Regions from separate parts of the Nocardioides oleivorans genome, predicted to be linked through region 3. Evidence: riboswitches for the same ligand, from Rfam matches in the RefSeq annotation. Region 3 holds a riboswitch; each other region holds the start of a gene.
The links. A riboswitch is a leader RNA that binds a small molecule or an ion and turns the genes downstream of it on or off. The one in region 3 is predicted to bind cobalamin.
Positions count from the first base shown of each region.

Region 1 (2,254 bases), 300 kb from region 3:
CCTGACCACCGACAACTTCCGCCGCGTGCTGGAGGCGTTCCCGGTCGGGACCTGGTTCGGCAACTCCGTGGCCGTCTCCTTGTCGGTGGCCGTCCTGACGGTGGTCACGAACCTGATGGCCGGGTACGCCTTCGCGCACCTGCGCTTCCGCGGGGCGAGCCCGCTCTTCGTGCTCGCACTCGGCACGCTCGTGCTGCCGGTCCAGGTCATCATGGTGGCGCTGTTCCGACTCGTCACCGAGCTGCAGCTCTACGGCACCTACTGGGCGGTCATCCTGCCCACCTCGGCCTCGGCGCTCGGGATGTTCCTGGCGCGCCAGTTCTTCCTGGGGATCCCTCGTGACCTGCTCGACGCGGCCCGGCTCGACGGGGCAGGGGAGTGGCGGACCTTCAGCCGCATCGTCCTGCCCAACGCCAAGCCGCTCGTCGCCGTGCTGTTCTTCATGAGCCTGCTGTCGTCGTGGAACGACTTCGCCTGGCCGTTGATCGCCCTCAAGGACAACGAGCTGTTCACCCTGCCGATCGGCCTGCTCTACCTCCAGGGCCAGTACGGGCCCGACTACACCGCGACGATGGCGTACGCGCTGGTCAACGTCGCGCCGATGCTGGTGCTGTTCGTGATCTTCCAGCGGTTCTTCGTGCAGGGCTTCACGTCCAGCGGCCTGCGCTGACGGGCGGCGGGGCGTGGGCCGGGGCGTGGCGCCCCCGGGGTCGCGTGTGTAGATTGACCGCGAGCCAGTCACACCCGCACGTCGGGTGAGGGAATCCGGTGAGAATCCGGAACTGTCGCGCAGCGGTAAGAGGCGACGGGCGAAGCACACAGCCACTGGACCGAGAGGTCTGGGAAGGCGCTTCGTCCGGTTGACCCCGAGTCCGAAAACCTGCTGGTTCGGTCCATCACACGAGCTTCGCGATCTGAGCTCCCGACACCGGCAGGCCCCCCTTTGCACCAGCTCCGTGCTGCGCCCCCGCGCCGCGCCCCGAGGCGTGTCCCCGTCCCGGTCGCGCTCGTCGTCCTCGTCCCGGCGATCCTGGTCACGGCGGTGGTCTCGACCGGCTTCGGTGCCGAGCCGCTTCCGGTCGGCGTCGTCGTCGAGGCGCTGGCGGCCCGCTTCGGCGACGGCCCGCGGGACCCGGCGTACGACGCGATCGTGTGGGAGCTCCGGCTGCCGCGGACCCTGCTCGGGTTCGTGGTCGGTGCGGGCCTCGCGGTCGCCGGGGCCGGCATCCAGACGCTCGTCCGCAACCCCCTGGCCGACCCGTACCTCCTGGGTGTCTCCTCGGGCGCGAGCGTCGGTGCCACGGCCGTCATCACCCTCGGCGTGCTCTCGGGCGCCGGGACGTGGGCGCTGTCGGTCGGTGCGCTCCTCGGCGCGCTGGCGGCCTCCGCGATCGTGTTCGGCATCGCCCTGCTCCAGGGCGGTCTGACGCCGCTGCGCCTGGTGCTCACCGGGACGGTGCTGTCGGCTGCGTTCTCCTCGATCGCCAGCTTCATGGTGTTCAAGAGCTCCGAGCCGCAGGCTGCGCAGTCCGTGCTGTTCTGGCTCCTCGGCTCGCTGTCGGGCACCACGTGGGCCCAGCTGTGGCTGCCGCTGGTGACGGTGGTCGCCTGCTTCGCGCTGCTGATGTCGGCGAGCGGGTGGCTCGACGCCCTCGCGGTCGGACCCGAGACGGCGGCTGCGCTCGGTGTCCCGGTCCCCGCCCTGCGCATCGCACTGTTCGTCCTGCTCTCCGTGCTCGTCGGCGTCCTGGTCGCGGTCGCCGGGGGCATCGGGTTCGTCGGTCTCGTCCTGCCCCACCTCTCGCGCCTCCTCGTCGGCCCGCGACACCGCGCCAGCCTGCCGGTGGCGGCGCTCGCGGGCGGGCTGTTCCTGGTGTGGGTCGACGTGATCACCCGGGTCGCCGTACGCCCGACCGAGATCCCCCTGAGCGTGGTCACCGGGCTGATCGGCGCCCCGATCTTCCTGCTGCTGCTGGGCCGTCGGGCCTACCGGTTCGGAGGCGAGTCATGACCACCGCCGACGTCGCTGCGCCGACAGCGGCGAAGACCGCCCTCGAGGTGCGTGACGTCTCGTGCGCCATCGGCCGCCGCACGATCCTGGCGGGGGTCGACCTCGAGGTGCGTCCGGGGGAGGTGCTCGGGCTGGTCGGCGCCAACGGCAGCGGCAAGTCGACCCTGCTCCGGGCGCTCGCCGGCGTACGTCCGGCCGCGAGGGGCGAGGTCGTCCTCGACGGCGTGCCGCTCTCCTCGATGC
Region 1 is NZ_SDWT01000001.1:2,186,312-2,188,565, forward strand. It holds gene EUA93_RS10465 (carbohydrate ABC transporter permease) at 1-670, shown strand, start outside; cobalamin riboswitch at 719-902, shown strand; gene EUA93_RS10470 (FecCD family ABC transporter permease) at 1,028-2,011, shown strand; gene EUA93_RS10475 (ABC transporter ATP-binding protein) at 2,008-2,254, shown strand, end outside.
Region 1: it holds a riboswitch for cobalamin, as region 3 does, so the genes downstream of both, EUA93_RS10470 (FecCD family ABC transporter permease) here and cobN (cobaltochelatase subunit CobN) in region 3, are expected to answer to the same signal.

Region 2 (2,254 bases), on a different contig from region 3:
TCGCGCGCTGGGTGCGCCTGCTGCGACCGGGCGGCGTCGTGGCGATGGCCGACAGCCTGTGGTTCACCGACGGCCTCGGCGAGCTCTACGGCGAGCGGCCCGAGGGCCACCTGCCGCTGGCCGACGCCCGCTCCATCGAGGAGGTCGCCGACGCCCTCCGCCGGGGCGGGCTGGTCGACGTGGCCGTGACCCCGCTCGAGCAGGTCCGCGAGCTCGACCGCGCCCACGGCGTCGCGCCGGGTCACGAGGTGGTGCTGCAGTACCTGCTGACCGGTTGCCGTCCGCTCACGCCGGCCGACTGAGCCGCTGCGCCCAGACGGGGTCGTAGTCGGGGTGCGCGCCGTAGCCGAGCAGCAGCAGCCGGAGCTCGCGCTGCGACGGCAGCAGGCCCGATCGCAGGGTCGCGAGGACCTCGTCGATGATCGCGACCTGGGCGGCGAGACCGGGCCGCAGCAGGTCGCCCTCGCGCGCCGCCTCGCGCTCCCAGAGCCGGGCGAGGTCCTCGGTGAGCCGGTCGACGAGGAAGACGGCCAGCGACGTCAGGTCCGTGTCGAGGTGCCGCACGGTCACACCTTCGTCGCGGTGGCGGACGGCCGGAACGGCGAGCGCCGCAGGCTCTCCGGCAGGTCGGCGACTCCCGGGCCACCCGCCTGCACCCAGTCGGCGATCGCCGAGGCCTCGTGGCGCCCGTTGAGCAGGCCCAGCCACACCGGGCGCGCGCCGGCCCGGCGGGCGCCGGGCGACGGGCTCACCACGACGACGTCGGAGCGCTCGCAGGGGCCGAGGCAGTCCGTGACACGAACGGTCGCGGTGTCGCCGAGCATCGAGCGCAGGGCGTCGAGCCGGGCGGCGTGGTCGACCAGCGGCCGCTTCTTCGTCGTGCCGCAGCAGCAGCCGCGGCAGACGGTGACGGTGGGTCGGTCTGCTCGTGCGAGGGGTCGGTCCATCAGTCCTGCGCTCCATCTCTCGTGGAATCGTCGTGTGCGGAAATGGACGCAGGCGGTCTCCTGACTCCTGGGTCGAGCGCTGTTCCCGGCCTTCCCGGACGTGTGGTCCAGTGGCGTGTTCGGGCGCAGCTCCCCAGTCACAGTGGCGAGGACCGTGTCGGGCTTGCACCGACTTCCCGGTCTGCGTCTGGCGGCGAGTCTAGGGCAGTCGTCAGTCCTCGGCCGTGCGTGGCGCGACGCGCGACCTGGTCCGCGCGTCGACGACCTCGTCGAGGTAGCGCAGCACGACGGCCAGCACGGCCGTGAAGGGCACGGCCAGGAAGGCGCCCGAGATCCCGAACAGCGTGCCGCCGAGGGTGACCGCCAGCAGGACGACGGCCGCGTGGAGGTTCATCGACTTCGACTGCAGGATTGGGGACAGCACGTTGCCCTCCACCTGCTGCACGGCGACGATGAGCGCGAGCGCCAGCAGCGCACCGGTGGGCCCGTTGGACACCAGCGCGATGAGGACGGCGATCGAGCCGGCGACGAAGGCGCCGACGATCGGCACGAACCCGGCGAAGAAGGTGAGGACGGCCAGCGGGACGGCCAGCGGGACGCCGATCAGCAGGAGGCCGCCACCGATGAGGACGGCGTCGATGAGCGACACCAGGGCCTGGGTCCTGATGAAGCCGCCCAGGGTCGCCCAGGCGCGGTCACCGACCTCGGCCAGGTGCCGGCCGGCCGTGGGGCCGGCGAGCCGGCGCACCCACGGCAGGAACCGGGAGCCGTCCTTGACGAACAGGAAGGTCAGGATCAGGACCAGCACCAGGTTGACCAGCCCGTTGGTGATCGCGGAGACCCCGACCAGCACGCCGGAGGCGATGGTGCCGGCCGACCCGGTCAGCTTCTCCTGCAGCCCCTGGAGCCCGGCGTCGATCTGCTCCTTGGAGACGAAGTCGGAGCTCTGCACCCAGTCCTGCACGTGCTGGAGCCCCTCGCTGGCGCTGTCGACGATGTCGCCGCCCTGCGAGGCCACGGACGGGGCGATCGTGTAGCCGACCCCGACCACCACGAGGATGGCGCCGAGGACGGTGATCGCCGCGGCGAGCGCGTTGGGGAGCTTGAGGCGTCGGCGCAGGAAAGAGGCGACCGGCGCCAGGACGGTGCACAGGATCAGGGCCATCAGCACCGGGAAGATGATCACCCAGGCGTACTTGACGACGAGCCCGACCAGCACCAGCCCGAGGGCGATGCCGACGAAGCGCAGGCTCCACCGCGCCGTCCACGACAGGCCGTGGCCGATGGTCTCCTCGCGCGACGGCGGC
Region 2 is NZ_SDWT01000002.1:608,989-611,242, reverse strand. It holds gene EUA93_RS18520 (class I SAM-dependent methyltransferase) at 1-302, shown strand, start outside; gene EUA93_RS18515 (hypothetical protein) at 286-564, opposite strand; gene EUA93_RS18510 ((2Fe-2S) ferredoxin domain-containing protein) at 567-947, opposite strand; cobalamin riboswitch at 1,001-1,126, opposite strand; gene EUA93_RS18505 (AI-2E family transporter) at 1,159-2,254, opposite strand, start outside.
Region 2: it holds a riboswitch for cobalamin, as region 3 does, so the genes downstream of both, EUA93_RS18510 ((2Fe-2S) ferredoxin domain-containing protein) here and cobN (cobaltochelatase subunit CobN) in region 3, are expected to answer to the same signal.

Region 3 (2,254 bases):
GGCGTCGTTGGTGAAGAGCGACCCGGTGCCCTCGCCCCAGGCCTCGACCATGTCGGCCTTCAGGTCCTCGGGCAGGTCGGCGGTCCAGTCGGCGTACTGCTCCGGCGTGATCCGCACGTGCGCGTCGATCAGCTGCGCGTGCGTCAGCCACTCCTCGTCCTGGCCGCCCGCCTCGATGAGCGAGTGGATCAGCGCGTCGCCCTTCTCGGTGTCGGTGGCGTCGCGCTCGAGGATGTCGGTGACGACGTTGTCGGCGCCGAGGTCGTAGCCCTCCGCCCGCAGCCGGTTGAGCATTCGGATCGCGGAGACGGGGGTGTCGAGGCCGACGGCGTTGCCGATGCGGGCGTGCTTGGTGGGGTACGCCGACAGCACGAGCGCGAGCCGCTTCTCGGCGTTCGGGAGGGAGCGGAGGCGGGCCTGCTTGACCGCGATGCCGGCCACGCGCGCGCAGCGCTCGGCGTCGGCGACGTAGTGCGGCAGCCCGTCGGAGTCGACCTCCTTGAAGGAGAACGGCGCGGTGATGATGCGGCCGTCGAACTCGGGGATCGCGATCTGGGTCGCCGAGTCGAGCGGGCTGACGCCGTCGTCGGAGGCGAGCCACTCCTCGCGGCTGCTCGTGAGGCACAGGCCCTGGATGATCGGGATGTCGAGCGCCGACATCCGCGCCACGTCCCACGACTCGTCGTCGCCGCCCGCGCTGGCGCTCGCGGGCGTGCTGCCGCCGGCCGCGAGCACGGTGACGATCAGCGCGTCGAGCGAGCCGAAGGCGTCGTACAGCTCGTCGGGCGCGGAGCGCAGGGAGCCCGCGAAGATCGGGACGCCGACCGCGTGGCCGGTCGCGTCGACCGCGTCGGCGAGCGCGTGGGCGAAGGCGGTGTTGCCGCTCGCCTCGTGGGCGCGGTAGTAGAGCACCCCGACCCGGGCCTTGCCCTCCGCGACCGTCTCGGCCTGCGGGCGGGTGGCGTACCCCCACTGCGGCAGCACCGCGGGCGGCTCGAAGCCCTCGCCGGTGAGCAGGACGGTGTCGGAGAGGAAGGCGTGGAGCTGGGTGAGGTTCTCCGGGCCGCCCTCGGCGAGGTAGCGGTGCGCCTCGGCCGCGACGCCCATCGGCACCGACGACAGCTCCATCAGCTCGGCGCTCGGCGACTGCTCCCCGCCGAGGACGACGACGGGCATGCCGGTCGCGGCGACACGGGTGAAGCCGGAGCAGAGGTCCTGCGGCGAGCCGAGCAGCCGGCCGATGACGAGGTCGCAGCCCTCGATCACCGCGGCCATCGACTGGTGGCCGGGCCGCGCCGGGTTGGCGAGGACGTAGTCGGCGCCGGACGCCCGGGCGCTCAGCAGGTCGGTGTCGGACGTGGACAGGAGTGCGATGCGCACGATTTCCTCCAGGGGGGTTCTCGCCCCTCGTTCGTCGGATCCCGCGTGGCTCAGTGTCTGGCTCGGCCCACCGGTTGGCGGGCCTGACAGTGGCGGAACCGCCCCGGACTCGCACCGGGTTCCTGGTCCCACGCAGGTGGCTGCCGCGAGCCTACTGCCACACTCGGCCCATGACCGAGCGCACCCGAGGCGACCTCTGCCCGGGCGTCTTCCGACCGTGGCCGGCGGACGACGGAGCGCTCGTCCGGCTGCGCCTCCCGGGCGGTCACCTCTCGCGCTCGACACTGCTGTCGCTGGTCGCGGTCGCGGAGGAGTACGGCGACGGGCAGGTCCACCTGACCAAGCGGGCGAACCTCCAGCTGCGCGCGCTGCCCTGCTCCGGTGCTTCGCTGCCGGACGAGGTGGTCTCCGCGATCCGCGACACCGGGCTGCTGCCCCACCCGGCGCACGAGCTCGTCCGCAACGTGATGGCCTCACCGCTGTCGGGCTTGGTCGGCGGACGCGCGGACCTGCGCCCCGTCGTCGCCGAGCTCGACGCGCGCATGTGCGCCACACCGTCGCTGGCGTCGCTGCCCGGCCGCTTCCTCTTCGTCCTCGACGACGGCCGCGGCGACCTCGCCGGGCGCTCGACCGACCTCGGCCTGGTCGCGCTCTCCCCGGGCGAGGTGCAGCTGCGGATCGGGTCGTCGGCCTGGGGCCCGGTCGTCCCGCTCACCGAGGCCGCCGCCCGCCTCAACGGGCTGGCCCGCGCCTTCCAGCAGGTCCGGGGCCGCGGCGACGACGCCGCCTGGCACGTCGACGAGCTCCCGGTCGCCCTCCCCTCGCAGGACCCCGACCCCCGCGCCCTCGTCGCCTCCGACCCCCCGCCCCCGGG
Region 3 is NZ_SDWT01000001.1:1,884,723-1,886,976, reverse strand. It holds gene cobN (cobaltochelatase subunit CobN) at 1-1,380, opposite strand, end outside; cobalamin riboswitch at 1,411-1,557, opposite strand; gene EUA93_RS08935 (nitrite reductase) at 1,551-2,254, shown strand, end outside.